3 regions of the Paenibacillus sp. CH40 genome follow, and region 3 is predicted to be linked to each of the others. Evidence: riboswitches for the same ligand, from Rfam matches in the RefSeq annotation. Region 3 holds a riboswitch; each other region holds the start of a gene.
The links. Region 3 has a riboswitch for glycine ahead of gcvT (glycine cleavage system aminomethyltransferase GcvT). Riboswitches for the same ligand answer to the same signal wherever they lie in the genome.
Positions count from the first base shown of each region.

Region 1: linked by a shared signal. The riboswitch ahead of NLX73_RS17320 (alanine/glycine:cation symporter family protein) and the one ahead of gcvT (glycine cleavage system aminomethyltransferase GcvT) in region 3 are both predicted to bind glycine.
Region 2: linked by a shared signal. The riboswitch ahead of sdaAB (L-serine ammonia-lyase, iron-sulfur-dependent subunit beta) and the one ahead of gcvT (glycine cleavage system aminomethyltransferase GcvT) in region 3 are both predicted to bind glycine.

Region 1 is NZ_JANAVQ010000005.1:294,172-304,901, reverse strand. Features, by position in the region: gene NLX73_RS17345 (LysR family transcriptional regulator) at 1-869, shown strand, start outside; gene NLX73_RS17340 (ABC transporter substrate-binding protein) at 1,099-2,382, shown strand; gene NLX73_RS17335 (carbohydrate ABC transporter permease) at 2,415-3,290, shown strand; gene NLX73_RS17330 (carbohydrate ABC transporter permease) at 3,313-4,140, shown strand; gene NLX73_RS17325 (iron-containing alcohol dehydrogenase) at 4,289-5,461, shown strand; gene NLX73_RS17320 (alanine/glycine:cation symporter family protein) at 5,519-6,937, opposite strand; glycine riboswitch at 7,097-7,191, opposite strand; glycine riboswitch at 7,210-7,286, opposite strand; gene NLX73_RS17315 (glycoside hydrolase family 1 protein) at 7,455-8,912, opposite strand; gene NLX73_RS17310 (LacI family DNA-binding transcriptional regulator) at 9,130-10,101, shown strand; gene licT (BglG family transcription antiterminator LicT) at 10,335-10,730, shown strand, end outside.
Region 2 is NZ_JANAVQ010000006.1:12,115-22,844, reverse strand. Features, by position in the region: gene opp4A (oligopeptide ABC transporter substrate-binding protein) at 1-1,221, opposite strand, end outside; gene NLX73_RS17755 (ABC transporter permease) at 1,264-2,172, opposite strand; gene opp4B (oligopeptide ABC transporter permease) at 2,201-3,169, opposite strand; gene NLX73_RS17745 (ABC transporter ATP-binding protein) at 3,183-4,109, opposite strand; gene NLX73_RS17740 (ABC transporter ATP-binding protein) at 4,087-5,118, opposite strand; gene NLX73_RS17735 (DUF6359 domain-containing protein) at 5,444-7,033, opposite strand; glycine riboswitch at 7,249-7,364, shown strand; gene sdaAB (L-serine ammonia-lyase, iron-sulfur-dependent subunit beta) at 7,576-8,265, shown strand; gene sdaAA (L-serine ammonia-lyase, iron-sulfur-dependent, subunit alpha) at 8,255-9,154, shown strand; gene NLX73_RS17720 (Ig-like domain-containing protein) at 9,226-10,730, opposite strand, start outside.
Region 3 is NZ_JANAVQ010000001.1:78,515-89,244, reverse strand. Features, by position in the region: gene NLX73_RS00380 (PTS mannitol transporter subunit IIBC) at 1-683, opposite strand, end outside; gene gcvH (glycine cleavage system protein GcvH) at 1,062-1,460, opposite strand; glycine riboswitch at 1,856-1,954, shown strand; gene gcvT (glycine cleavage system aminomethyltransferase GcvT) at 2,131-3,231, shown strand; gene gcvPA (aminomethyl-transferring glycine dehydrogenase subunit GcvPA) at 3,356-4,711, shown strand; gene gcvPB (aminomethyl-transferring glycine dehydrogenase subunit GcvPB) at 4,708-6,204, shown strand; gene ptsP (phosphoenolpyruvate--protein phosphotransferase) at 6,325-8,037, opposite strand; gene NLX73_RS00350 (HPr family phosphocarrier protein) at 8,030-8,305, opposite strand; gene ptsG (glucose-specific PTS transporter subunit IIBC) at 8,416-10,461, opposite strand; gene glcT (glucose PTS transporter transcription antiterminator GlcT) at 10,714-10,730, opposite strand, start outside.

The DNA of each region.
Region 1 (10,730 bases), on a different contig from region 3:
ATTATTTGCAGCTTAAGTATTTTCAAGTGACCTCGAAGTATGAACATGTCACACGTGCCGCGAACGAATTGTTTATCTCACAGCCTGCCTTAAGTAAAATGATTAGAAACCTGGAGACGGAATTGGGTGTGCAGCTATTTGACCGCGAAGGAAAACATATCGTACTGAATGAATATGGAAAGAAATTTCTGAAAAGAGTGAATCAGTCGCTCTCAGCGCTAGAGCAAGGCATATCCGAAGTCAAAGAAATGAAGAATGAAAAGGTAGAGGTAATCACGTTATACGTCGCCGTTGGCTCTATGCTATTACCCAACCTTGTCGGTAAGTTTCGCGATCTCTACCCTCAAATTAGATTCAACCTGACCCAGCACCCTGCGATGGTGAAGAAAGGACTGGCGTACGATTTTGCGATTACGTCCGAAGAGTTGGCAGACAACGAGCATGCGATCCTGCTGGAGGAGGAAATTTTGCTTGGCGTACCAAATTCTCACCCTCTGAGCGCTCAGAACACCGTATTACTGAAAGATCTAGAGCATGAGAAGTTTATCAGCCTTACACCTGGTAATTCGCTTAGGAAAACAACGGACCGCTTTTTTACTCATATCCCTTTTGAACCGAACATCGTCTTTGAAAGTGATGATCCGGCTACGGTAAGAGGGTTGATTCAAACAGGACTTGGCATCTCCTTTATTCCTTCTATCCTGTGGAGGAACGTCGTAACCGAAGACATCAAGCTGCTTCAAATCAGGGAGCCTCGATGTATGCGAACAATCTATCTGTCCTATCCTGCTGGGGAACTGCACACTGATATAGAGAAATCGTTCTTCGAATTCATCATTGGATTTTTCCAGGATATTGCTCAGCATTGACGATTTAGATTCCTTTTGACATAATATCTGCCTTATTGTTTTATCATCCTTCGAATCAGTAGGATCAATATCTTTAGAGTATTTAATTTCTATACATGCTTTGTTTCAATTTTTTTGTTTTTGGTTAAGTCAATGCACATAAATGGGTAACAGCTTCATATGATGGAGCTAAACCATTTACAACTTGTTTAGCAGGCAGATTATCTCAGACAGCAAGGAGGGAAATGATGTGAAGACAGTACAATGGCTGGTATTATGTCTTGCTTTTCTCACGATGTTCAGTGCTTGTAGTGAACCCTCGTCCTCTGAAAGTCAATCATCTGAAACTAATTTGTCAAACGGAAAAAAGATAACGCTTACATTATGGTACTGGAACCGTTCCATTGACGATGAACTACTCGCTCAGGCGGAAAAACAATTTCCCAACATTGAATTAAAAACTCAAAAAATAGGCGGTGACTTCAAAGCCAAACTGAAGACAACGCTCGCAGCTCGTTCCGGTGAACCAGACATCGTAGCTCTGAACGATTGGATGGTGGAGCTGTTCCCCAGTGCGGATCGTTTTTATGACTTAAGGGAACTCGGAGCAGACCGCTTGAAGAATCAATATTTGGAATGGAAATGGAATCAAGGGATCACTCCTGATGATAAAATGATTGCATTTCCCATGGATACTGGGCCTACCGCCCTCTTCTACCGAAGTGATCTGTTTGAACAAGCAGGCTTGCCTAGTGATCCTGAAAAGGTTAGTGCCTCCATCCGCACATGGGATGATTACATGGCAGCCGGAGAACAACTTCAGCAGAAATTCGGAAGCCGTTCATTTTTGGCTGATAATATTGTAAACGTTTACAATCAGGTACTCGCTCAGCACACAAACCTTTACTTCAAGCCGGATGGCAGCTATATCGGCAATCAATCTCCTGACATCCGTCTGGGCTGGAAAACTGCTGTCGATTTCCACAAGAAGCATCTGCTCGCCAATGCGGATGGCTGGACTCCCGAATGGAACGCTTCGGTCAATAACGGCAAAATTGCCTCTTTTGTAGGGGCTATCTGGATGAAGCAAGTTCTCACAGAGGCCGCGCCGGATACAGCGGGCAAATGGAGAGTCGCCCGTGCTCCTGGAGGAGACGGCAATCTGGGAGGGTCATTCATTTCTATCCTCAAATCCAGCAAACATCCCAAAGAAGCCTTTGAAGTCCTGACCTGGCTGCAAAACCCGGAACACCAGCTGGAAGCCTACCACAAAATCGGACTGTTCCCGTCCACTCCCGGCGTCTATGACGATCCTATCATGGAGACACCCGAGCCTTTCTTTGGTGGTCAGGCCACCGGACTCATCTTTGCCACTTCCGCACGTCATGTGAAAAGCAGCTATTTCGGCGAGCGCTATCCTGTCATCCACGGCATTGTGACCCGTCGCCTTGCTAATGTCGCCAAGCAGGATGCCAATCCCGATGCATTATGGACGGAAACCATGGATCGAATCGAACGAGAATTACAGCGGTAAAAAACAAAATTCAAAAAAGGCGTGTGGACATTATGCTGAGAGAAATCTGGAAGCACCGTGCCGTTTATGCTGCGATCTCGCCGTTTTATCTGCTGTTTGGCATCTTTGGACTGTTTCCGATTGGCTTTTCATTATATCTAGCGTTTCACAAATGGGACGGGATCGGAGACATGACCTACAACGGCTGGGGCAACTTTCGCTACCTTGTGACAGACAATGAATTTTGGCAGGCTGTAGGCAACACCTTTGTGATCTGGGTGTATGCAACGATTCCGATGCTATTCTTCGCACTGATTATTGCCTTTCTGCTTTATGCCCCTTTTGTGAAAATGCGCACCTTATGGCGAGTTGGATTCTTCCTGCCCAATGTGACGTCTATTGTGGCTGTTGCCATCATATTTGGTGCCTTATTTGCCAACAATTTTGGATTTCTCAACTACCTTCTGCAACTCTTGGGACTACCCATGGTTCAATGGTTGAATGTGCCATGGGGTATCCAAATTGCCATTTCTTCTATGGTCGTATGGAGATGGATGGGCTATAACGCAATCATCTATTTGGCCGGACTCCAGAGTATTCCGCATGTGCTGTATGAGGCCGCCAAAATAGACGGGGCAACCGGAGCGCAAGCTTTTTTCCGCATCACTATCCCCATGCTGCGCCCAGTCATTCTGTTTACGGTCATTACGTCCACCATCGGCGGTATGCAGCTCTTCACCGAGCCACAGGTCCTGGTCGGTAATGACGGCGGTTCCGGGGCAAGTGGCATGACCATCGTTTTATACCTGTACCGCGAGTCGTTCATTAACAACTATTTTGGATATGGTGCAGCCGTCGGATGGGGCATGTTCCTCATCATTGCTCTATTCTCCATCATAAACTGGAAACTCGTTCAAGGTAAAAAATAACGATGGGAAGGAGCTTCACAACATGATGCAGACACGCGCAAAATCCTTTGTTTTATATGCCGGATTGTTGGTGGGAATCATCCTGTCGATGTTTCCATTTTACTGGCTGATCGTCATGGCAACTCGTACCACTTCAGACATCTACCGTTTTCCACCGCAATTGTGGTTTGGCAGCCACTTCTTGGATAACATAACGAGAGTATTACAGCAGATTAATTTTGCCGGAGCCTTTTTTAATACCCTTTTTGTAGCCAGTTCTGTTACCCTATTGGTTCTGTTTTTCGATTCACTGGCAGGTTTTGCATTCGCCAAGTTTGATTTTCCGGGCAAAAAAGTGCTATTTATCGTTCTGCTAGCTACGATGATGGTCCCTTCACAACTTTCGCTTGTCCCCTCCTTTGTCATGATGGCCTCCTTTGGATGGGTAGGTACGTTCAAAGCGCTTATCATCCCGGGGATGGTAAATGCCTTCGGCATTTTCTGGATTCGTCAATATGCGGAAGAATCCATCCCAAAGGAGCTGCTAGATGCGGGCCGGATGGACGGATGCAGCTTTTTTCGACTGTACTTGAATGTAGCACTGCCTATTCTACGTCCTGCGTTCGCTTTTCTCGGCGCCTTTACCTTTATAGGAGCCTGGAATGATTATTTATGGCCGCTAATCGTCTTAACGGATGAGCGTAAATTCACGCTCCAGATTGCACTGTCACAATTGAACGGAATTTACAATACGGATTATGCGATGGTCATTGCGGGCACCCTGCTGGCTGTACTGCCACTTATTATTTTGTTTCTTTTCATTAGCCGCCAGTTTATTTCCGATCTTGCCGCTGGAGCGGTCAAAGATTAGATTTACTTGAATTCCCTTATTCATTTCATGTATAATGGTTAATCGTCATTTCAAATAGCTTACATGATGAAGTTAGGTATCCAACAGGCAATCAGGTTAAGCGATTTACGATTTGAACATGAACTATGAACTGAGGGGAACTTTCCAGATGAACAAATTCACATATTATAACCCCACCAAATTAATATTTGGAGACAATCAAATTGAAGAACTGCAGCAGGAGCTGCTGAATTACGGCAAAAATATTTTACTGATATACGGAGGCGGAAGTGTCAAGCGAAATGGTCTGTATGACCAGGTATTAAACGCGTTAGAGCCGCTACATCTTAACATTCATGAATTGTCCGGCGTAGAACCGAATCCACGCTTGTCCACCGTTAAAAAGGGCATCGACATTTGCCGAAACGACAACATCGACTTCTTACTTGCAGTAGGCGGCGGAAGCGTTATTGATTGCACCAAAGCCATCGCAGCAGGGGCTAAATATGACGGCGATGTGTGGGATATTATCAACAAAAAGCACATGCCGACCGAGGCTCTACCATTCGGCACCATCCTCACACTCGCCGCCACCGGTTCAGAAATGAATCCGGATTCTGTTATCACCAACTGGGAAACGAACGAAAAATACGTATGGGGCAGCGCGGTGACGCATCCGAAATTCTCCATTCTGGACCCTAAAAATACCTTCTCTGTGCCACGTGATCAGACGGTATATGGCATGGTGGATATGATGAGCCATGTGTTTGAACAGTATTTTCACAATGTTAAAAATACACCGTTGCAAGATCGTATGTGCTTTTCCGTGCTGCAAACCGTGATCGAAACTGCACCTAAACTGCTGGAGGATTTGCACAGCTACGAGCATCGTGAAACGATTTTATATGCCGGAACGATTGCTCTTAACGGAACACTGCAAATGGGCTACTTCGGGGACTGGGCTTCGCATACGATTGAACATGCATTATCCGCTGTATATGATATTCCTCATGCTGGCGGTCTGGCAATTCTGTTTCCCAACTGGATGAGACACACAGTGGATCAGGATGCTGCACGTATGAAGCGGCTGATGCTCAGCATGTTTGACTTAGACACCGTAGGTAAAACAGATAGAGAAATCGCCTTGGAAGGTATTGACCGTCTTAGTGCATTCTGGACAAGTCTCGGTGCCCCTTCTACGCTGGCCGATTACAATATTAATGATGAGCAATTGGAAAAAATCGCGGACATTGCAGCCCGTGAAATGGAATACGGAGGCTTTGGTAATTATAAAAAGCTGAATCAAGAAGATATTTTAGCTATTTTGCGTGCATCGTTATAACATTCAAAAGGGAGTGTCCTCAAGCCTGTGATGGCTGAGGGCACTCCCTTTTGGAATTTATGAATTAACCGTTTGTCCCTTTTCTTCTACTTGAATAGCTGCCCCTACACTGGCACCTGCAAGAATGCCCTTTTTCTTACTAGAATTCAGAGAATCCATATAGGTTCGGGTTTCCGCAACTACAATTCCTGATAAGCCGAGCAGTGCAATCAGGTTCGGGAAAGCCATCATTGCGTTAAAGATATCTGCTAGCAACCAAATCGCATCCAGTTTAATGAACGCGCCCCCGGCAACGAGTAGAATGAACAGATAACGGTATGGCTTAATCCACTTGACCCCAAGCAAGTATTCAACACAGCGTTCCCCGTAATAGTTCCAGCCGAGCATGGTGGTGAACGCGAACATAATCAGAATAATTGTGAGCAGTTCTGCCCCCAGCGGGAATGCGCTGGAAAATGCTTGCTGAGTCATCAGGCCCGCATCGGTAGGCCCGCTCCACACACCGCTAACCAGCAGCGTCAACCCGGTCATCACACAAATAACCATCGTATCAATAAACACGCCTGTCATGGAAATTAGCCCTTGCTCCGCAGGCCATTTGGTTTTGGCAGCTGCGGCTGCAATCGGTGCGCTCCCCAATCCGGCCTCATTGGCAAAAATACCTCTGGCTACCCCACTTCGCATCGCCAGCATAATCGTAGCTCCGGCAAATCCGCCCGTTGCAGATGTAGTTGAAAATGCCGAATGGAGCACCAGCGCAATGGCGGCAGGAAGTTGGTCAGCAAACCGAATCAGTACGATGAGACAGATCAGTACGTACAAGCCTGTTTTAAAAGGAACGACCTTCGTCGATACCTTGGCAATGCTTTTGAGTCCTCCAATAGTAACAAGTCCGGTAAGGACCGCGATAATCAGTGCCGTTACAATAGGCGGAACGCCAAAACTGTTTTCAGTCGAAGATACAATCGCTTTGACCTGCGGAAACGTTCCAATCCCGAACAACGCTACCAGCATGCCCGAAAAAGCAAACAGCATCGCCAGCGGTTTAAAACGGCGTCCAAGACCTTTCTCAATATAATACATCGGGCCGCCGGAAAATTGTCCATTCCGATCTTTCACCCGGTATTTTACCGCAAGTACACCTTCCGCATATTTTGTCGCCATCCCAAAAAAGGCTGCAACGACCATCCAGAACAAGGCACCCGGCCCGCCCAGCTTAATGGCTGTCGCTACGCCGACAATACTTCCTGTGCCAACTGTAGCCGCCAACGCTGTACTCAAAGCCGCAAAACTACTTACATCCCCGCTGCCTTCATTCGGGGCTTTACCGATCAGCTTGATCGCCAGGGGCAGGCGGAATACCTGCAGCATCTTCAAACGTATGGTCAGCCATAACCCCGTTCCCATGACAAGAATGATGAGAGGCGCCCCCCATATCCAGCTACTAATCGCTTCTAACACATGTACCAAATTCATTTCAACCCGCTCCTCCAGCATATTAGAAAACAAAAAAGAGTCAAATCCGCTGATTCGACTCCTGGAGAGGTTAAAGGCACGAAAAAATACAACCATCTTGTGCAGGTTCCTACCTCTAATAGCTCACAAAAAAGCCTAGGGCATTCCCTGTCACAGGTTATTCGCGTCTCTGTCCTTTTGCCTGAGAGTTTAAGCAGATGTTATCTGCGGTGCACCTTCGGCGCCCAATTAAGGGTCTCTCCAGAGTTCTGTCCGTTTACGGTCCCCGCTTGTTGCTGTAATCAGCCTAAGCACCTGAGAGTTTTGCCCCTTCGGTCGGAACCTTCGTTCCATCTCCCGCAAACATCAACCAGACATATGAAATTTTTATTCATTATACAGAAAACTTTCAGCTTATTACAAGTGAAAAGTTTGTGAAGCCCTCTGAAATATTATTATTGTGTCTATCAAAAAAGCGGGTACAGCAGATTGCATCCTTAGGATGTCCTCTGCTATACCCGCCCGAGACAATATGGAATTACAATTCTTCACCATTGGTTGCTATCACATTTTTATACCAGTTAAAAGAGTCCTTTTTGGAGCGTTTGAGCGTTCCGTTACCGTCATCATCCAGATCGACGTAAATAAATCCGTAGCGCTTGGACATTTCGGAAGTAGACATGCTCACAAGGTCGATAGGGCCCCAGCTGGTGTAACCAATCAGATCAACACCGTCGGCAATTGCTTCCTTCATTTGGGCAATATGCTGACGCAAGTAATCAATACGATATGTGTCATGCACAGAACCGTCTTCTTCTACCTTATCATACGCACCCAAGCCATTTTCCACGATGAACAACGGCTTTTGGTAGCGGTCATATAACGTGTTCAGCGTAACACGCAGACCGATCGGATCAATTTGCCATCCCCAGTCAGAGGACTGTAAATATGGATTTTTCACGCCACCAATCAGGTTTCCTGCTGCTTTCTCACCTTCTGGACCTGCAGATACGGTCAAGGTCATATAGTAGCTAAATGAGATAAAATCAACCGTATTATTTTTCAATATTTCAGCATCGCCTGGTTCTGTGTGTATTACAACATTATTTTCTTCAAAATAACGATTCATGTAGTTAGAATATTCCCCACGGGCATGCACATCCGTAAAGAACAGGTTCATCTGATTTTCATGCTGGGCTTTCAGTATATCCTCTGGGTTACACGTATGTGGATAGCTTTCAATACGTGCCAGCATACAGCCGATCTGAGCGCCCGGGATGATCTCATGTCCCCGTTTGGTCGCCAGTGCACTAGCTACAAATTGATGATGCAATGCTTGATATATCGCTTGTTGTTTGTTTTCTACACGGTCAATAACCACACCGCCACCGGTGAACGGGCTCATGGTCATTACATTGATTTCATTAAAGGTCAGCCAGTATTTTACTTTATCCTTATAGCGTGTGAACACCGTTTCGGCATAATTTACGTAGTGCTGTATGACTTCACGACCCAGCCAGCCATTATACTTCTGCGTCAGACCTAGCGGTGTCTCATAATGTGACAATGTTACCAGCGGTTCAATACCATACTTGCGCAGCTCATCAAATACATTGTCGTAGAATTGCAATCCTGCTTCATTCGGCTCGGCATCATAGCCATTCGGGAAAATCCGCGACCAATGGATGGACATACGGAATACTTTAAAGCCCATTTCAGCGAATAATGCAATATCTTCTTTGTAATGGTGGAAAAAGTCTACACCTTCACGCTTTGGAAAACGTGCATTGACTTTGCCTGCCAAAATGTCTTCGAGTCGTTCGGAAGAAATCTCTATAGCGTGATCGTTCTTGCGCTCTGCTTTGGGTACATAGGCAATCAGGTCTGCGCTGGACAATCCTTTTCCATCTACGTCAAAAGCACCTTCCAATTGGTTGGCTGCGGTTGCCCCGCCCCACAAGAAGTTTTTCGGAAATCCTTTTAGCGTCTTCGTCATGGTATAAAAACCTCTTTCCGTATTTAAGATTTTTACTTTGGTCAAGTCATCCCATCAAGTGCTGCAAATATGAATCAATACCTAACGATAACCGTTCTCCTTTGAAATGCATTGACAGATACTTTAAAATAGACGTAATGCCTTCATAAGCATCCTAATCGTTGTAACGCGTTTCATGTCAAGAATTTATTTTTTTTCTTATGTGAGGAGAAGCACCATGTCGAATCTTGATCAAATTGCAAAACTGGCGGGCTTTTCCAAAGCTACGGTATCCAGAGTATTAAATCAGTCCCCCCATGTTAGTCACGAAACAAGAGCTAAAATTTTGAAAATCATGCAGGAATTAGATTATGTTCCTAATCGAAATGCCATTTCTCTATCCAAGGGTCAGACGCTTCAGATCGGTATCATTACTTCAACTATTAATGAAATTGTTCTCGCTTTTCTGGACAGCTTTGTGGAAGTAGCGGGCCAATATGAATTTCAAACCATTATTTATACTTCGGGAGAAGACAAAAAGAAAGAGCTTCAAGCCTTTGAGGATTTAAAAAGAAAAAGAGTCGATGCGCTGGTCATCATTTCCTGCGTGAATGACACTGATTTTTTGAGCACCTATTGCAAATATGGCCCGATCGTGTCGTGGCAACGAATGGAGCATACCGATATTCGCTCCGTCGCTATGGATCAGTATGAAGGATATATGTTAGCGCTCAAACATTTGATACAAAAAGGCTATACTCGTATAGCCAATGCTTTTGGCCGTCCGAGCAGTATTAATACCCATAGTAGACAACGAGCCTACGAACAGATCATGAGTGAGCACAATCTGCCAGTGTTGCAACACTGGAATCACTCTTCTATTTATAATATCCGTGATGGCGAACAGGTCGTACGGGATCTGTTACAGCGTCGGGAAGAATTCCCAGAGGCTATTTTATGTGCTAACGATTATGTAGCAGTGGGTATTCTCTGCGAAGCACGCAGACAAAAACTGAACGTACCGGAAGATCTGGCAATTGTTGGATTCGATAACACGGAGCTGGCGCATACGCTGGGGATTACAACGATTCAAAATCCTATCATGGCTCAAGCACAAAATGCCTTTTTCATGCTTTCCCCTCAGCTGATTGGACGCCAAATGAAGCTTCATTCGCTAGAGTACAGCCTCATTGAACGTACGACTACATGAGGTAACGATGTACTTGCAAATTAGGCAAAAGGGCCTTGATAAGAAATATTTTTTGTCGAAACAGAATAAAATATGTTGAAATCGCTTTTTTTTGTGCTACAATAGCACTATATCGAAGGATTGTGACCGGTGATGCGGGCAATGCCTGAGTTCAATTGAGTGCTATTGCTAACAATAGTATTGAATTGTGCTTAGGCATTTTTTATTGGTAAAGGATGGGAGGGGGAACTTCAATGATTATTGAGAAGGTGCTCAATAACAACGTCCTATTGACTAAAAACGATAAAGGCAAAGAGGTCATCGTGATGGGAAGAGGTATTTCCTTCAAAAAGGTGGCTGGCGATCAAGTCGATAATGATAAAATAGATAAGATTTTCATGTTAAATGAAAACGAGTTCACGGCCAAACTAACCGAGTTGCTGAACGATATTCCTGTATCTCATCTGGAGGTCGTGAATGAAATCGTAACCCATGCAACGGAAGTGTTGGATACGGAGTTAAGCGATAATATTTATTTAACGTTGACCGACCATATTCATTTTGCCATACAACGGCAAGAAAAAGGACTGGCACTCCAAAACGCGATGCTGTATGAAATTAAACGCTTTTACAAAAAAGAATTTGCAGTT
Region 2 (10,730 bases), on a different contig from region 3:
GTCTGGATCATACGCAATGCCCTTCGCATTCACATCATGGTATCCCTTGAAGGCGGGCGGGATCAGGGATGTCGCAGGAGTCCGAAGCCCATGATAGAGCTGCTTTCCAACCTGCTCATTATTCAGCGCATAGCCAAGGGCCTGACGCAATGACTTGTTCGCCAGCTTGGCGTTCGGGTCCATGATATTTAGACTCTTGGACTGATCGAAATTGCCCAGCTTAAAGCCTACATAGCTATAAGACAATTCCTCCTGACCGAGAAACTGTACATTTTTCGGATTACTGGCCCCATTGTAACGGGTGGTTGGATAGCTGGCCCAGTCGATTTCTCCGCTTTTCAACGCCTCAGTAATGACATTCGGATTCACCACCTTCAGATGAAGGCCATCCAACTTGGGCGCACCGTGGAAATAATCTTCATTTTTGACGAATTCCACAGATTCACCTGTGACCATAGATTTAATTTTGAACGGCCCATAGCCAATCGGATTTTTACGGACAGGATCAGATCCGGCCATATCTTTCACGGGAATATTCTGAAATACCTTTTTCTCCAGTGGTGTAGACCAAAGCCCCGATTTCACCGAAGGATTAGGTTCCTTGAAATGAATGGTAACCTCTTTCTCATTCAGCACCTTGATGCCAGAAATGGTTTTGGCCTTACCCGCGTGATAATCCTCCATGCCCACAATGTTGGTCATAAAGCTATCATAACGCGGACCTTCGTAGTCTTTATGACCAATCACTTCATAGGAAAAAGCATAGTCCTCTGCCGTTACGGGATTACCATCCGTCCAGTTCAGCTTGGGATCAATTTTGACAGTCACAGCCTTATTGTCTGGGGAAAAGGAAATCGTCGCCGCCCCTTTATCGTCAATATTTAAATTGGAGTCAATCGAAAACATAGAAGGGTAGAAAAACTGGAAGACTTCAAAATCAGGATTGCCTTCATAAAATACAGGATTCAGAATACCTTCAAAAGGGGTATCAGACACGAGTGCATAATTGATGATGCCACCCTTAATCGGCGCCTTATCGTTCTTGACCGCCTTCGCTAGCGCTGTCGCATTCACCTGCTTGCTATCGGACCCTGAGCCGCCTGTACCGTCAGACGATTTCCCTCCATTTGAAGCGGAAGGCGAACCGCTGCATGCGGCCAGAGAAAGTACCAAAATTGCAGATAGAACAGGCAGAATTCCTTTTTTCCAGCGTTTAACCATTGTAAATCCCTCCTTGTCATTGTCCTTATCCTTGAACTTCAGTTAACCCAATCGTTGTCTGGCATCCGTGGCGCGTTTGAGCGCCTGGCCAATAAAGTTAATCGCCAGCATTAGCACCAAAATAAGCAGTGAGGCTGGCAACCACATCCACCAGCTATTCTGCAAAACATCCGGGTCATTGGCATAACTCACCAGTGTACCCAAGCTTGGAGTAGATTCCGGTAAGCCAAAGCCGAGATAAGAAAGCCCGGTCTCAATCCCGATATTCCCCGCGAGGCTGAGGGTCAGGTTGACGATCACGACCGAGCTAAGATTGGGCAGCACGCCAAACCAGATGATTTTCCAATTAGGTGTGCCAAGAGTTTTGGAAGCCTGCACATAATCCAGTTCGCGCTCCGACAACACCTTGGCCCGGATCAGACGTGCTTTTCCAATCCATAAAAAGGCGGTCATAATGAAAATAAAGGACCCTATGCCGCTTTTGGGTACAATGCTGACAAATACGATAACCAGCATCAAAAACGGAAGCACCAGAATAAAATCAATGATTCGCATGATGATGTTATCGACCAGTCCCCCATAAAAACCAGCCAGCAAACCTAACGTTAAGCCAATAGCGGCGGATAACAATGTAATCGTAAAGCCGATGGTGAAGGAATTGCGGGCTCCAATGACCAGCTGGCCGAAAATATCCCTGCCCGCTCGATCTGTCCCCAGCCAATGCACTGAGCCTGGAGCTTCACGGATCGCGCCCAAATCGACCGTCGTGACTACATCCTGATTTACAAACAGGACAGAGGCATATATAAAGATCAAGAACAGAATTACAAAGCCAATGGAAACCAAGGACATTTTGTCACGCACCAGCTCACGACGTAGTACAGACCAACTGGATGGTGATTTACGAATGATTTCCGGCGTGAAGACCTCCTCCACCTGTATAGACACCATAATCCCTCCCTTTCTCTAGACTTGTTCGCTATACAATTCGAATGCGGGGATCGACTTTGCTTAGGATGACATCAGATAAAAGAGTTCCTAATAGCGCCAAGAAGCCAGAGATCATGACCAGCGCGTTCACGACTGAAAAATCCCGTTGAGTGATGGACTGGAGAAATAATTGGCCCAACCCCGGATAACAGAAAATAGATTCAAGAAAAATATTGCCTGCAATTACTCCCGTCAGGTCATAGCCCAAAAAGGCAGCAATCGGCAATAGAGAGTTTTTGAAAATATGGCGGGAATAAATTTTACCTTCGGGTACCCCTTTGGAACGCGCTGTTTTCACAAAATCCTTCAGTCTTGTGTCAATGACCTCATTGCGCAAATACTGAATCGTAGCCGTTGTACTGAGCAATGCGCCTGTAACCGCAGGTAAAATGAGATGATACGACTTGTTCACGTAATATGACCATGTCCCCGGCTCCACGCCTACATCCACACTGCCGCTGGTTGGAAACCAGCCGAGCCTGAATCCGAATACGTACAGCAGCAACAACGCGAGTATAAATAGAGGTGTCGCAAAGCTGAGATAGGTATAGCCCACTACGGTTTTGTCCAGCAGACTATGCTGATAACGACCGCTGAGTACGCCGAGCGGAATGGCGATCAGATACGTCAGAACCAGAATTACTACGCCCAGAAAGAACGTGTTCCCCAGACGGCTGCCAATCAGATCGGTAACGCTAATTTTATGTACATAAGATTTGCCCAGATCCCCGTGAGCAAGCTGGACGAGCCAGTTCCCATACTGCACCCACACCGGATCATTCAGTCCCAGTTTTTGTCGCTGTTCTTCCAGTGCGGCCGGATTCAGATTGGGTGTCGAAGTAATAAGTCCTGTCAGGGCATCCCCCGGCATAGCCTTAGCTAGGAAAAATATAAGCACGCTCAGTGCAAAAAGTTGAGGGATCATAACCAGCAGCCGACGCAGTGTAAATTTCCACATTTCTGTACCCCCCTTATGGTAGCGCGACTTGATGGGATGGACTTACTGATTTTAGCGCAAACGGCTTTCCACTCGCGTCTAGATGTTTGGGTAGCTCTGTTTTGTAGGAGGATAAAAGCATTCGTCTTTTTTGGGCATTTTCCAGTCGTTTTGTAGGATCAATATTGGGAATGGTTGCAATGAGGCGCTGGGTATACAGATGCTGTGGACGCTCATAAATGTCTTGCTCGCTCCCCTGCTCCACTAAACGACCCCGATACATAATACCGATTTGGTCGCACATATGGCGGATAATACCCAAGTCATGACTGATGAAAAGATACGTTAAATTAAACTCCCGCTGCACATCCTTCATAAAATTAAGCACCTGTGCCTGCACGGAAACGTCCAGCGCCGACACCGGCTCATCAGCAATGATCATCTTAGGGTTTAATGTAAGCGCACGCGCGATCCCGATCCGCTGCCGCTGCCCCCCGGAAAATTCATGCGGATATTTGTAGGCTGCATCGGCATTCAAGCCGACCTTTTCCAGCAACGTCTGTACTTTCCTTCGTTCTTCCTCACTGCTCAGCCTTTCAAAATTTCGCAGCGGTTCAGCAATGACATCCAATACGCGCTTACGCGGGTTGAGCGAAGAGTATGGGTCCTGAAAAATCATCTGAATATCTCTACGCAGTGGATGGCGATTGTTACGGCTCAGAGCTGCAAGGTCCTTTCCTTTAAACAGAAGCCGTCCGCTCGTCAGCTTATTTAGACCGATGATCGTCCTGCCTGTCGTCGTTTTTCCACAGCCGGATTCTCCCACCAGCCCGTATGTCTGGCCTGCCTCAATGCTGATCGACACGCCATCCACTGCTTTCACCTGATCGATAACACGCTGGAAGAAACCACCGCGCACCGGATAGTGAACCCTCAGATCATTTAACTCCAGTAGTGCCATGAGCAGCCTCCCCCTTTGCCTCGTCTTCAAAATGAAAATGCTGATAACATGTACAACGGACCCAATGTCCAGGGGAAATTTCATTTAGTTGGGGATGGTCTTCATGCACTCTCTCCTGAATCCAAGGAATACGCGGAGCAAAGCGGCAGCTATTGCGGGGGATATCTTGTAATGAGGGAACAATGCCGCCGATGACATGCAGTGATTCCCCCTTGGTATGCGATCCCGGCATAGAAGCAAGCAAAGAACGCGTATACGGATGCTGTGGATGCCTGAATAATTCAAAAACATCAGCGCTCTCCACGATTTCTCCGGCATACATGACCACCACGCGGTCGGCTACTTCTGCCACAACACCAAGATCGTGCGTAATCAGGATAATTCCGCTCTCAGACTCCTGTTGAAGCTGTTTGAGCAAGTCGAGAATTTGCGATTGGATCGTTACATCGAGCGCAGTCGTCGGCTCATCTGCAATAATAAGAGAAGGTCGGCAAGCTATGGCAATCGCGATCATCACACGCTGCCGCATCCCTCCTGACAGTTCATGCGGATACTGATCATACACACGCACAGGATTCGGTATATCTACACTTTCCAGCAGCTCCAGCACACGTTCCCTTTTTTGCTTCGTAGATAGTGACGTATGATAATCAAGATTTTCCTCAATCTGCTTGCCAATGCTCATCAACGGGTTGAGTGCTGTCAGCGGGTCCTGAAAAATCATGCCAATGCCCGCTCCGCGGATTTTATTCATTTGCCCTGAAGAAAGACGGTTCAGGTCCGTGCCTTTAAAAAGGACCTCTCCCTCTACACGTGTGCGTTCCATGTCATGCAGTTGCGGGATAGAAAGCGCCAGCGCGCTTTTGCCACAGCCAGATTCTCCGACTACAGCCAGCACTTCATTGGGGTTGACCGTCAGATCCAGATGGTCGACTGCGGGGTGATATTGATCCTTGATGCGAAAAGAGACGGATAATCCTTTAATTTCCAACACGGGTTCGGTATTCAATGCGCGCTTCCTCCATTCTCCATGGTCTTGTCCCGCTTATTCTCACCATGTTTGATGTTTAAAACCTCTCATGAACATTACATACCGTTTTTGTCGGAATAATTTGAATACATCCTATCACCAGTATATGGATATATCAATTAAGATTATGCTATCAACATCATTTAAAAAATCAATGATCCAGCAGTAGCGCGGCCTTTTTGGCACAAAATGTAATGAAATAACCAACCACAGGTTAATTTTCATCACAAAAAAAGTCGCCTGATCCCTCTACAGGGATCAAACGACTAACTAATACCAGCTCACATTGAGCTTCTGGCGATAATTATGAAGCCGCTCCATAGGAGCCAGACTTGAACGTTCTAGGATCATACCATTTGTAGCCTGCTGCCGGAGCAGACCAAGGCTCAGGCTGCGGTTCCGTGGAAGCCGCAGGCTCCTCGAATGGCAGAAGCTTCGTTGGTTGATCCAGAGTCAAACCTGCCACATCGGACAATTTCGTGTAGTCCTGCTTCCATGCAAGCCATTGGACCGTTTGTACCAGGAAGGTGGAATCATCCACTTCCTTGAAACCATCATATGTCTTCTTCGACTGTCCGTTTTCCTCACGCACATATTTCGGTGTAGCATCTTCTACAGGGGAAGAATCACCGATGAACGCTGCCTTGCCTTGACCTACCTTGGAGATAGCGGCATAAGGCCCTTCTGCACGGCCCCCGCCGTTATAAACTCCCTGATCTACAGCATTCCCCCATTTTTTCGTGCCTGAAGGGATATAAGCAATGCCTTTAGCCTTGGTAGGATCAATAATAGCCAGCGTAGATCCTGCATGCATTGCAATCGAGCGCACACCCTTGGTAATGCCGAAAGATTGATCTGCGGCTACAATGTCAGTAGCATTCACGTCACCAAGCGCATTATAACGGAAACGAACACCAAAGTTGGTCGCCAGCCAATCGGAGCTTGTTAATCCTTGCATCGCCGGTGATGCAGCTTCTTCTGCAGTCATGCCTTTGGCCGGATTAGTATAGGCTCCACGACGGTAGCCATTCATAACTTCGGAGGAATCCCAACGGTTTTTGTTACGGTCCGCATTATAATGATCGGAGATGAAGAAGACGCTCCCCCCGTTATTCACGTATTGCAGCAGAGCAGCCTGCTCGGATGCCTTAAAGGCAACATTCGCTTCACCAATAATGAACACATCATATTGGCGCAGCTTGTCATATGTTATGGCCTGCTCTCCATAAGTAAAAGGAATGGGACGATTCAATTGGTCTACCGTAAAGCCTACATTACGCAGTCCATTGGCAAAGTCGGAGAAGGCGCCTTCAATGACCCAATCTGCTGCGCCAGCGGTCTGTGCGTGCGTATTATCGAACAGCACCTTTTTGCCTTTTCCATCCGGCAATGTAGTACCGGGTTGACCCGGGTTGCCAGGTTCACCTGGTTCCCCCGGCTCGCTTCCGCTCACCAGTTCAACAGCGCTTGGGCTTTTCACTCCACCAAAATTATTGTAGGCGCCGAGTGTACCCGTCACACGAATTTTGCTGCCGATCAGCTCAGGATGGCCTGACAGCCCAAATTGCCCTCTGTACGCTGAAGTCAGCTGTACATCCAATAGATTAGACGTATTACGTTCATTTGCCTGATCGGCAATCAGTACGTTAAAATCATTCGCGAACGGAGAAGAAAAGTTAGCCGTTTTCGATCCGGTAGCATGTCCGACGATGTAGCCTTCCACCGTCACCGTACCTCCACTACTTTGGCCCTGAAGTGCTTCGGCTACTGTCAATGCTCCCTCTGCCTTGACCTGACCGAATGGAACGAAGATCCCAATCAGCAGTGATACGATTGCTGCTAGATGCAGCATCCCTTTTAAGCGTGAACCTGTGAACCGCAAGCCTTTTACCATACGTCAATATCCCTCCTATGTTTTCCATAAATGTACTTGTCCTTTATCAGATTAGCCGCCAATCTTCTAATTCCTTCCTGATTTCATCCATAATTATGTAAATTTTAATCTTTTTTATTGGAAACGCACCTGTTTATGTAAAAATTGAACCCTGTGATTGACACCGAGCACGGCATACATTACCCTAAGGAAGACATGTAGAACGGTATACGCGAATGAAGATGACGGGAGAGTCTGTCCAGGGAGCCTACACTCTGGCGGCACCGAAGGAGCAAGACGCCAGCACCCGGCTGGCGGATAATCTCTCAGGTCCATGTATCGTCATCTGACGCAACTCTGGAGAGAGCGCAAGCCACCCAAGGGGTAAGGCGGTAAGAACACCGCACGAAACTCTCAGGTAACGAGGACAGAGATAAGGGAAACTTCCTTATCCTGTCCTTTTTTGTGCTCACATTGTGCGTCAGCATTAGGAACCGTCATAACCGCGCAAAGACGCGGAAATACCATATAGTATGGTATTAGAACATACAGGGGGCCACACCATGCGTTTCAAAGATGTATTTTCTATTATCGGCCCGGCCATGACCGGACCTTCCAGTTCACACACCGCAGGCGCGGTGCGACTCGCACGCGTTGCCCGGCACTGGCTCGGAGAGCAGCCTGACCGTGCCCGCATGACATTATACGGCTCCTTTGCCGATACGTATAAAGGACACGGGACAGATCTGGCTCTCATCGCAGGACTGCTTAATTACGATACGGACGATCACCGGATTCCCGATGCCGAGCAATGGGCCGAACAAGCCGGGATGGCCGTGGAATTCGCCGTCAGCGGACTCCCCGCCCCTCATCCGAACACTGTCCGTTTCGAGCTGTGGAAGGGCGAGGATCAGCGCACACTGTTGGGCTCCTCCATCGGCGGCGGCAGCATCCATGTCCAGCAACTGAACGAATTCCGGGTCAATCTGACCGGGGAGCTGCCTACGCTGGTGCTTCTCCACTCAGATAAGCCCGGTACATTGGGCGCGATAACTTCAGCGCTGGGCGCGGCTCACATTAACATTGCCTATATGCACGTAGATCGCAAGGGCCGGGATGGTGAAGCACTCACCGCCATTGAAACGGACAGTTCTGCTCCAGCTGAACTAATTGCGGAACTGCGTTCTTTACCTCATATGTATGAAATTAAGATGATTAATTTGAAAAAAGGAGCTGAATCCGATGCGGTTTAGCCATCTGCATGAGATCAGCGCTTTATGCGCTGAAGAATCCACCACGATTGGCCGCTTGATGATTCAAGAGCAGGTACAAGAAACGAATACAACGGAGGAAGAAATCTTTCGTCAAATGTCTGATTATTATGAAGTCATGAAGGAAGCCGTTCATCGCGGACAGACACAAGACACCGTATCCCGTAGTGGATTGACGGGCGGGGACGGCAAGCGCCTAGCCGAGTATCTGCGGGCAGGGGAAACCTGCTCCGGTGATGCCTCCGCGCTCGCCATGGCTTATGCCCTCTCCGTGTCGGAGGTTAATGCATCCATGGGTCGCATTGTCGCCACGCCTACCGCAGGCTCATGTGGGGTTATCCCTGGTGTATTCATCAGTGCGCAGGAGCGGTTCGGCTGGGATGATGAGCATATGGTGCACGGCCTATTCGCCGCTGGAGCCATTGGCTACGTGATCGCCAACAACTCCTTCATTTCTGGCGCGGAGGGAGGCTGTCAGGCTGAGATTGGCTCAGCTATCGGGATGGCCGCTGGTGCTATGGTCGAGTTGCGCGGTGGTACGCCTGAACAGGCTGTTCACGCCGTGGGCCTCGCTCTTAAGAACACGCTCGGCCTGATTTGTGACCCCGTCGCCGGACTCGTGGAGATCCCGTGCATTGTGCGCAACGGGCTGGGAGCCGTGACTGCGCTTGCCGCAGCGGACATGGCTTTGGCGGGTGTGCGCAGCGCTATTCCGTCTGACGAAGTCATTGACGTAATGCTTGAAGTCGGCAGTGCGATGCCGTCGAAGCATCGCGAGACCGCCAAAGGCGGGTTGGCCCAGACGCCGACTGGCAAGCGTTTGACCGAATCACTTACACGCAACACACCGACCAAGAAAGATAAGTCATAATTTATAAGCGGTGCCTCCTTAAAATAAAAGAGCAAGCCTATCGTCCTTGGACGTATGCTTGCTCTCTTGTTTTACTGAACGGTTACCTGTACCTTCGTCATTTTACCTGCATATTTCACAGTAATTACAGCTTTGCCCTTGCCCTGTGCCTTAATGTTACCGTCTTTGACGGTCGCAACAATAATTCTGGACGAGGACCAGACAGCCGGTTTGGAAACATCCTTCTCCGACTCATCCTTATACGTGGCTGTAGCCGTAACCTTAGCCAGCTGTCCTGCCTTCAAATTCAAAGCGACTTCGTCTGTTTGCAGGTATTTAAGCGTATCAACATCCACGGGTACACTAATTACCTTCCCGCCAAACTTCGCCTGAATGTTAGCTTTACCGTAGCTAATCGCAGTAACCTGACCCTTTTTAACAGTGGCTACCTTATAATTAGACGTTTTCCATTCAGCTTGGGCCGTAACGTCCTTTTCTTTACCATCACTCGATTTAACCACAATCGCGATGGTTTTTTGATCTCCAGATTTGAGCGATAGCGCGATTGCATCCGCTTCAATCTTTTGCGCTACGTCCACTTCTACCGTAAACGTAATGTTTTGCTTGCCATATGAAGCAGTCACAGTTGCCTTACCGCTACCATTCGCTTTGATCAAACCTTCGCTAACCTCAACCACTTTTACATTGCTAGTTGTCCAGGTGGCGTCCTTAGTTACATCTGTTTTTGTACCGCCACTCTTAACTCCTGTTACTTTCAGTTGCTTCGTTTCCTGAGCACCAAGCGCAATTACACGCGAGTCTGTTTCCAGACGGTCTACAAGGCCTACTTGCACGTTAATCGTCAGTTTTTTGCCATTATAGGTCGCTGTAATAACCGCTTTACCAGCGGATTTACCCGTAATCGTTCCTTTGGACACAGAGGCAATATCTTCTGCGCTTGAAGTCCATTCTGCATCCTGTGTTACATCTTCTTTACGTCCATCCGCATAAGTAGCCGTCAAAGTTGCAGTATAGTCCTCATCAATATCAATCGTTGCCGTTTTGGAGGACAGAGACAGATCACCAGGTACATTTACGGATACCGTAGCTGTAACTGTTTTGCCACCATAAGAAGCGGTGATCGTAGCCTCACCTGTTTTATAACCCGTGACTTCTCCCGCACTGACAAAAGCGATATCTTCATTGCTGGACTTCCACTCTGCCTTACTTGTGATATCTTCTTCCGTACCTGTTACATACGTTGCGGTCAGCTTGAGCTTTTTGGATTCCTTGGCATTCAGGCTCAGCTTGTCCTCACTCAAATCCAGATATCTGGAGGTTTCGACATCTGTCTTGATCGAAACGGTCTTATCTCCATACTTAGCGGTCACCGTAGCCGAACCCGCTCCAATCGCCATAATCGTTCCCTTATTCACAGTCGCAATCTTTTCATCGCTTGATGTCCAAGTAGCTTTATCTGTGATATCCGTTACCGTCCCATCCGGATAAACGGCAGAAACTTGTACTTTTTTAGATTCATCCAGACGGAGAAAAATATTGGATTCACTGGCTTTCAGCTTATTCGTTTGATCGACAT
Region 3 (10,730 bases):
GATTCCAGCATGAACAGTACGGATTTCCCTGTTCTTGCAGCTTCCTCCAACGCAATCGGACTTAATACTCCGTGATTCAGCGCGTTGTTTAAAAATAATACTTTTCCGGGCTCAATAATGAGGTTGACAAGCGGCAGTAGCCCTGCGTTCACGAGGAACTGTACCCCTGCCGACAACACTTGACTGATCATTTGTACAATCGGGCCGATCGCCACATGGGCAAGCAGTGCTAGAATGGCACCGATAATCCCGGCCGAAAAGTTATTGACCAGCATTTCAAAGCCTGATCTGACTTTGCCTTCAATGGCCTTGTCGAACTTCTTCAATATCCACGCAGCCAGCGGACCAGCGACCATCGCGCCCAGGAACATCGGGATATCGGCTCCCACTATGACACCCATCGTCATAATGGCACCAATCACACCTCCACGTTGTCCATGAATCATCGTGCCTCCCGTGTAACCAATCAGCAGCGGCAGCAAATAATTTTTCATCGGATCAACCAGTTGTGCAAAACCTTCGTTCGGGAACCACCCGGTCGGAATAAAGAGTGCCGTAATCAATCCCCACGCGATAAAGGCTCCCATATTGGGCATAACCATACCGCTGAGAAAACGGCCAAAACGCTGTACGGCGACACGAGTGCCTCCTTTTGAACTTGGCTTTGCGTCCAATGTACTCATATTCAAATCCTCCTTGTAGGTAAGCATCACTACCTTTTCTTAAAATTCATACTAAATGACAGCGCTATCTTCATCAACGAAATGAAAACGTACTTTCGTCATGAACGTTGATGACAACATTTAAATTTAAATTATCCGAGAAGGTATTATACCTGCATAATTCTTCTTAATATGACCTGTTGCTATAGAAATTAGTCGAAAAACCGTGCTGGATTATGTATGATTCTTACTATAGGGACAACCCTCTAAATCGGAATAAAACACGTAATTACGTCTGCAAAAAGACAAAAAAATAGCCGCTATGTCAAATCATAGCGACTGTTGTATACAAAAATCGAGCAGACAAATAACACTCTTATTCCATACTACATTGCTCCATTACTGCTCATCGGAAATCAACTGCTCGTATTGATCCGCAGACAGTAGCTTGCCCAATGCTTCCTCCACATCTTTACCCATCTCTACTTCGATCATCCAACCTTTTTCATAGGGAGATTCATTCACTAGCTCAGGCGTACTTTCCAGCGCTTCATTCACTTTTAATACGGTTCCCGTCACCGGAGCAAAAAGGTCGGATACCGTCTTCACCGATTCAATCGTACCGATCTCCGCTCCCTGCTCAATCGTTACTCCCGCCTCAGGTAATTCTACAAAAACAATATCACCCAGTTGATGCTGTGCAAAGTCTGTAATACCAATCCGCAACGTTCCATTCTCTGTGCACTGAACCCACTCATGTTCGTCTGTATACCAAAGTTGCTGCTTTACTTCACCCATCCTGTTCCCCTCACTTCCATATGAATAAAATCGCTTTTGCTCACCTGTATTAGACAGGTTAAGATTATGACAACAGGAACACTCATGTCAATAATACTAACAAAAATACTTCATATGACCTCATATGGCGTACTATATAAAAATATGATAACTTATAACAAACGCTTACATATCCTTATTTATATATTAAATGTTTTTTCTATTGTTTTTGATGACATTTTTATTGACATTTCGAATGAATTTGCGTATTAATGGGTTATAGCAAATGCTTTGGGAAACACCCCGACAACTGCAAACGCGGATGAACGCGGAGGGAGAGACTGCCAAAAAGATTCGCATAGCTGTTGCCGCTTATGAGACATAAGTTGCACGCGAATCGGATCAAGTTGTTATCTGCAAAGCCAGGTAATATACTGTTGATCCCGAAGGTAGCGCCGAAGGAGTAAGCCTGCATTGCAGGTGAATCTCTCAGGCAAAAGGACCTCTGCCGGACGCATCTCTGGAGAGCATTCGCTATTGGAGCGGATCACCCAAGGGGAAACCCGGTACATACCGGGGTAACTTTCTGGTATCAAGGACAGAGCTGAAAAAAGAGTGTAGACTGCCGTCTATACGTTTTTTTCGGCCTGTCTTTTTTGTTTAGCCGATCACACCCGATAGGAGTGGAAAAATGACTAATTTGCGAAAAACACCGCTATATTCGTCCTACGGGACGCAGTCTGGGGTTCGTTGTATTGACTTTGGCGGCTGGGAGCTCCCCGTTCAGTTTAGCGGCATTCAAAAGGAGCATGAGGCCGTCCGGCAACGTGCGGGTTTATTCGATGTATCGCATATGGGCGAATTTTTGGTTGAAGGCAAAGAGGCCGAAGCTTTTCTGCAAAGGGTGACCACGAATGATGTCAGCCAGTTGGAACCAGGTCAGGCACAATATTCACTCCTGTGTTACCCCGATGGAGGGGTAGTAGACGACCTGCTTGTTTACTGCAAAGGGTCGGAGCGCTACATGCTCGTTGTGAACGCCTCTAACATCGATAAGGATTGGGATTGGCTAATTAGCCATATGCCTGCATCCGTTCACATGGAGAATGTGTCTGATGCGATAGCATTGCTGGCGTTGCAAGGACCGGAAGCAGCACGTATTGCCGCAGCCGTGGCAGATACGGACATTACGAATCTGGCATCTTTCCGCTTCCATGAGAATGTGCCATTGTTCGGAGCAAAAGCACTCGTCTCACGAACCGGATATACGGGCGAAGACGGTTTTGAATTTTATGTACCTGCTGCGGAAGCACCAGCCGTATGGGAGGGTTTGCTTCGTTCCGGTGAGTCGTATGGGCTGATTCCCGCTGGACTTGGTGCTCGGGATACCCTACGCTTTGAGGCACGGTTGCCGCTGTACGGACAGGAGTTATCTGCCACGATTTCACCGCTCGAAGCCGGTCTAGGTTTCTTCGTCAAGCTGAATAAAGGAAATTTTATCGGTAGAGAAGCACTGCAACGTCAGAAAGATCAAGGGATTCCTCGCAAATTGATCGGGCTGGAAATGACGGATCGCGGTATCCCTCGCGCCCATTATCCGGTATTCGCAGAAGGACAACGCATCGGTGAGGTCACAACGGGGACTCAGTCGCCCACCTTGAAGCGTAATCTCGGCCTCGCCTTGGTAGACAGTCGTTTTAGCGCCCTCTCCACACCGCTGGAGGTTGAGATTCGTGGCAAACGCCTGCGTGCCGAGGTGGTGGCAGCACCCTTTTATAAACGTCCGCGCTGATCTTAAACTCTCTTCATTTCAATAAAGCAAACATGTCAGATATGAACTTCCGGGTTTTCATCTCACACTTTTTTATTAGCTAATTTACGATTTAAATTTTGCTTTTCGAAAGGAGCCAGAACCTATGAAGCAGCATCGTTATCTCCCTATGACTGAACAGGATCAAACCGAAATGCTGCGTGTGGTCGGCGTTTCATCCATCGATGATTTATTCAGTGACATTCCAGAGGCCATTCGATATCAAGGGGAACTCCCTCTTTCTTCTCGACTCGACGAGAGAGCCTTAACCCGCCACTTGGCCGAGCTGGCTGGACACAACGCCAATACAGACACACATGCCAGCTTTCTTGGCGCAGGAATTTATGACCATCATATTCCGTCCGTCATCCAGCACATCACTTCACGCTCGGAATTCTATACAGCCTACACCCCCTATCAGCCGGAAGTAAGCCAAGGCGAGCTACAAGCCATTTTCGAATTTCAGTCGTATATTTGCGAATTGACGGGCATGGCTGTAGCTAATGCCAGCATGTACGACGGAGCGACTGCACTGGCGGAAGCGGGCTCACTGTCCGCCGCAGCTACCCGCCGTAAACAGCTTATCGTATCAAGGTCCGTCCATCCGGAGGCACGTCAGGTATTGGCAGCCTATGCACGCGGATTGGATTTGGACATCGTGGAGATCGGCTGTTCGGACGGCGTAACGGATGCTAATGCGTTAGCGGCGGCCGTATCGGAACAGACCGCAGCTGTTTTGGTCCAAAGCCCCAACTTTTTCGGAGCCGTGGAAAACCTGAAGCCGATGGCTGATCTCATCCATGCGCACAAAGGTCTTTTGGTCGTCAGTGCCAACCCACTGGCACTTGGCTTGCTGGAGACACCCGGCAAACAGGGCGCGGATATTGTGGTAGGAGATGCGCAGCCACTTGGCATCTCCTCTTCTCTCGGCGGTCCGACCTGTGGATACTTTGCCGTTTCTCAGGCACATATGCGCCGTATCCCCGGCCGTATTGTGGGTCAGACCACTGACCGTAACGGTAAACGCGGCTTCGTGCTGACCTTGCAAGCGCGGGAACAGCATATCCGCCGCGAAAAGGCCACGTCTAACATTTGCTCCAATCAAGCGTTGCTAGCTTTATCTGCATCTGTATACTTGTCTGTCATGGGTAGACAGGGGATCAAGGAAGTAGCCGAGCTAAATTTGCATAAAAGCCGTTATGCTTTAGAGCAATTGCTGAGCTTGAAGGGCGTAACTGCCTCATTTAACGCACCAACCTTTAACGAGTTTGCCCTTAGACTGCCTGAGGGTACGGATATGAGCAAACTCCAGGCCGAACTGCTAGCTGCTGGATTTATCGCTGGCTACGATTTGGGCCGGGACTATGAGGAACTTGCTGGTCACATGTTGATTGCCGTGACGGAGCAAAGAACCAAAGAAGAGATTGACCAATTTGTACACACCTTGGGGGGATTGCTATGACACACACCGGACAGGATCAAAAACAAGGGCTGTTGAAGGAACACGATCAAGCGCTCATTTTTGAATTGAGCCGTCCGGGTCGCATCGCCTATTCCCTTCCCGAGTGCGACGTTCCCCGTCGCCCGGTGGCAGAGCTTTTGCCAGATTATGCGCTGCGCAGTGAACCTGCGGCATTACCCGAGGTATACGAAGTAGACGTTATTCGACATTATACCGCCTTGTCCCGGCGCAATTTCGGCGTGGATAACGGATTTTATCCGCTCGGCTCCTGTACGATGAAATACAATCCGAAAGTGAATGAGGATGTCGCCCGATATACAGGCTTCGCCAAAATCCATCCATATCAGCCCGAGGAGAGCATCCAGGGTGCTATGGAGCTGCTGCATACGCTCCAAAATGATTTGGCTGCATTAACTGGTATGGATGCCGTCACGCTTCAGCCCGCCGCGGGCGCCCATGGCGAATGGACCGGGCTGATGATGATTCGCTCATACCACGAAGCACGTGGTGAGCGACGTACCAAGGTGCTCGTGCCGGATTCCTCGCACGGAACGAACCCCGCCAGCGCAACCGTCGCGGGCTTCGAAACAGTCACCCTTCCCTCCACCCCTGAGGGACTGGTGGATCTGGATGCGTTACGTCAAGCCGTAGGCAACGACACCGCTGCGCTCATGCTGACCAACCCGAACACGCTTGGACTGTTCGAGAAGCAAATCACTGACATTGCTGCCATCGTGCATGACGCGGGTGGTCTGCTCTACTATGACGGGGCGAACTCCAACGCCATCATGGGAATTACCCGCCCCGGGGATATGGGCTTCGATGTAGTGCATCTCAATTTACACAAAACGATGAGTACCCCGCACGGCGGCGGCGGACCCGGCGCTGGGCCTGTCGGCGTAAAGCAACGGCTCATCCCTTATTTGCCCAAGCCGCTTGTCGTACGTGATCCGCAGGGGGTGTACCACTGGGACCGGGAACAGGGAGATTCTATTGGACGGGTTAAAGCCTTTTACGGCAACTTCGGTATTCTCGTTCGTGCCTACACCTATATCCGTAGCTACGGTCCTGATGGCTTAAAGCGTGTATCGGAATGCGCTGTGCTCAATGCCAATTACATGATGCATCGGCTCGCTCCACATTTTGACCTGCCCTACCCTGGACATTGCAAACACGAATTCGTAATGTCGGGGCGAGGCTTGAAAAAATTTGGAGTGCGCACGCTTGATGTAGCCAAACGGCTGCTTGATTTCGGCTACCATCCCCCTACAATTTACTTCCCGCTGAATGTAGAGGAGTGCATCATGATCGAGCCCACGGAGACGGAAAGTAAGGAAACCCTTGATGCTTTTGTCGACACTATGATTCATATTGCGCGGGAAGCAGAAGAGAACCCTGAGCTGGTGCTCAATGCACCATATACTACTCCAGTCACACGATTGGACGAAACTACCGCAGCCCGCAAACCTGTACTGAATTGCTCATGCAGTTAAAAACATATTCTACTTAAAGGATGCAAAAAAGCCGGTATCTAAATAGATACCGGCTGCTGTATGTACACAGCAATTTTTTTGTTGGAAAAAGATATAACCTTTGAAATGTAATACCCTTCCTTAGCCTTCGATGCTTTGAACCAATTCAACAACCTGTTCTGCTGTTTGCATGTCCAGAGCTTTTGTAGCCAGTTTTTCCATGTCCGCACGGGACAACTTGGAGATTTGGCTACGTGCTGGCAGAATGGAAGTTGCGCTCATACTGAACTCATCAAGTCCAAGACCCAACAGCAACGGAATTGCTGTTGTATCTCCTGCCATTTCACCACACATACCAACCCAACGTCCTTCACGATGAGCGGCATCAATAACCATTTTCACCAGACGCAGAATGGATGGATTGTATGGTTGATACAGGTAAGAAACTCGCTCATTCATGCGATCCGCTGCCATTGTGTATTGAATCAGATCGTTTGTACCGATACTGAAGAAATCCACTTCTTTTGCGAATTGGTCAGCCAATACCGCTGTAGAAGGAATTTCTACCATGATGCCCAACTGAATTTCTTCAGATACGGATACACCCTCGGCTACCAACTTTTCCTTTTCTTCCAACAAAACAGCTTTAGCTTCACGGAATTCGTTCAGCGTAGCAATCATCGGGAACATGATGCGCAGGTTACCATGCACACTCGCACGCAACAAAGCACGCAATTGAGTGCGGAAAATATCCTGGCGATCCAGACACAGACGAATAGCACGGAATCCGAGGAACGGGTTCATTTCTTTCGGCAAGTCCAGATAAGGAAGTTCTTTGTCGCCACCGATATCCAAAGTACGGACTACAACCGGCTTACCTTCCATTCTTTCCAGAACGGTTTTGTATGCCGTATACTGTACTTCTTCGGATGGAAGCTTATCGCGTCCCATGTACAAGAACTCCGTACGGTACAAGCCAACGCCTTCACCACCGTTGTCCAGAACACCAGCTACATCATTAGGCGTACCAATATTGGCTGCCAGTTCGACATGGACACCATCGACAGAAACTGTAGCTTCGCCGCGCAGCTTGCGCCACTCTTCGCGTTGCTTGTCGTATGCCACCTGTTTAGCACGGTATTCCGCAACAATCTCTTCGGTAGGGTTCACGAATACGTGACCATCCAAACCATCAACGATAATCAAATCGCCGCTTTTAGCTTGAGACAATATATTTTTCGTTCCCACAACTGCAGGAATTTCAAGTGAGCGAGCCATAATAGCCGAATGCGAAGTACGTCCGCCGATGTTCGTTGCAAAACCTTTAACAAATTCACGGTTCAGCTGAGCTGTGTCGGAAGGTGTCAAATCTTCTGCAAGCACAATCGTTTCTTCGGCAATTTCTGCAGGACTAACAAAATGAACACCAAGCAGGTGATTCAGGATCCGCTTGGTTACATCACGCATGTCCGATGCGCGTTCTTGCAAATAGGCACTTTTCATGTTTTCAAACATGGAAATGAACTGTGTAGCTACTTCATTCAAAGCATAGTCAGCATTAAGCTGCTCGTCTCTGATTTTAGCTTTAACCGGATCGATCAATTCAGGATCATTCAGGATGAGCAGGTGAGATGCAAAAATTTCTGCTTTTTTCTCTCCCAGCTCCTGAAGCGTTTTCTCCTTAATCGATTCCAATTCGGTTTGAGATTGTACCAAAGCCGCATCCAATCTCGCGATTTCAGCCTCAACATCACCAACCGCGCGTCTCTCTACAGCGTAATTCGGATGCTCCAAGATAAACGCCCGGGCAATGGCTATGCCTGCCGAAGCGGCAATCCCGGAAATTTTAAGCATGAACTTCGCCCAGCCCTTCGTTAACGATTACATTTTCAAGAGCTTTCAGTGCTTCGGCAGCTTCAGCGCCTTCGCAGATAATGTTAATAGTATCACCTTGTTCCAGACCCAGAGACAATACACCCAGAATGGATTTCAAAGTTACTTTTTTACCGTTAGCTTCGGCAAAAGATTCAGCACCGCTGAATTTGTTAGCTGTATTTACCAGTGCAGTTGCAGGACGTGCATGAATACCGTCTTCATCCGTAATTCTAAAAGTTGTTTGCATAATTTGTTCCTCCCACTTTCCTAAAGATAATATTTGTTTACACGCAGTATACCAGATCATTGATCAGACGGCCTAAGCCGCCTAATCAACTAATCCGAAACACATAGAGTTTATTTTATCGTAATTATACCATCTTCGCCAGCCTTCAATACTCCAGTTTTGTTTAAAGTTACCGAAGAACCTTCTGGAAGGTTGGTAAAAATGACAGGTGAAATGATGGATTTGGCGTTTGCCTTCACGTATTCCAGGTCTACTTTCATAATAGGCTGGCCAGCTGACACAAGATCGCCTTCGTTCACCAAAACGTCAAATCCTTGCCCTTTAAGCTTCACTGTATTCACCCCGATATGAACAAGCACTTCTTTACCGCCATCGGATTGAATACCAATCGCATGCTTGCTCGGGAATACATTGAATACTTTACCATAAACAGGGGACACAATCGTTCCATCATTTGGCACGACCGCAAAGCCGTCACCTGTCATACGTTCTGCAAATACCGGATCGGGAACCGTCGAGATATCAACCAATTCGCCGTTAACAGGCATTACAATATCTTCTACAATAATGGTTTGTTGTTCTTCCCCAGCTTCCTTCTCCTCTTGTGGAGCAGGTTGCGCCGGAGCTGGTGCAGGTGTACGTCCAGCCATGATATCAGCCATTTGAGTTTTAATGGTGTCTGAACGTGTACCGAAAATTGCCTGTACGTTGTTGCCGACTTCAAGGACACCCGATGCGCCAAGTTGTTTCAGACGAGCTTTGTCAACGTTCGATTTCTCATTAACCTCGATCCGAAGACGTGTGATACAAGCATCCAGGTGCTTGATATTTGATGAACCACCGAAAGCTGCCAAAATGTTGTGCGGGAGCTCATCACTACTACCGGCTGCTGCACCATCCACATTTTCTGTAGCTTCTTCACGTCCTGGTGTTTTCAAGTTGAACTTCCGTATGATGAACCGGAATCCGAAGTAGTAAATCACTGCCAAAATCAGACCGACGATGATTACATACCACCAAGGCGTACGGGTTGGAATAATCCCGAAAATCAGGAAGTCAATGAATCCGCCTGAGAAGGTCATACCGATTTTGACATGTAAAATTTGCATGGTCATAAATGACAGACCTGCGAATATACAGTGTACTGCAAACAGCAGTGGAGCTACGAACAGGAAGGAAAATTCCAGTGGCTCCGTAATACCTGTCAAGAACGAAGTCAATGCTGCTGAACCCATGATACCTGCTACATATTTTTTGTGTTCTGGTCTTGCTTCATGGTACATTGCAAGCGCTGCTGCTGGCAAACCGAACATCATGAATGGGAATTTACCCACTTGGAACGTACTTGCTGTCAACGCCACTCCATCACGAAGCTGGCTGAAGAAGATCTGCTGGTCACCGTGAACGGTTTGACCTGCTTTGTTAACATATTCACCAAATTCAAACCAGAACGGTGAATACCAGATGTGATGCAAACCAAATGGAATAAGCGCGCGTTCGATAACCCCAAACAGGAACGCCGACAAAGTCGGGTTGGAATACACCATAAAGTGAGATACTGCGTTAAGTCCTTGTTGAACTGGAGGCCAGATCAGAACTAGCGCAAGCCCGACAATCAGTGAGGACACCGCCGTTGCAATTGGAACGAAACGCTTACCCGCGAAAAAGCCCAGATACGAAGGAAGCTCAATTTTGAAAAAGCGGTTGTACATGGCCGCGGCCAGTATACCGATGATTATCCCGCCGAACACCCCGGTTTGAAGCGTTGGAATACCCAACACGTTCGCATAACCCGGTATTTTTTGAGCAATCAAACCAGGTGTGACACCCACGGCTGTACCCAAAGTAATGTTCATAACGAGGTAACCGATGATGGCAGCCAAACCTGCTACACCTTCACCGCCCGCCAGACCGACGGCTACGCCGACTGCGAACAACAGGGCCAGATTATCAAAAACGATTTGTCCGGCATTCATCATGATCGTCGCTACCGATTGAACCCAGCCCGCATTTAATGCCGGAATGTACTGGAGAAAATCAGGATTGACCAGCATGTTACCGATACCCAATAAAAGCCCCGCAGCTGGCAAAATCGCTACAGGAAGCATTAATGCTTTACCGACACGCTGTAAAACGCCGAAAAGCTTTTTAAACATACCTTCCACATCCTTCTCTGAAATTTAGAACAGAGGCAAAACAACAAAAAAGGCATGAGCCGATTTAAGTATGTTTGAAAACAACCTTGGGATATAGCTTGCCCCAGTAGGCTGTAAACAATCATAACTTAAAACAACTCATGCCTGATCGAATCAGTAACACGTTAAATGTTCAGTTGTTGTCTTCCTCATTGCAGAATTGATTATAGCACCCCGCTAAATGCGAGGCAATACTTTTTTATTCCGGTTTTATCACTTTTGTTGCTCCC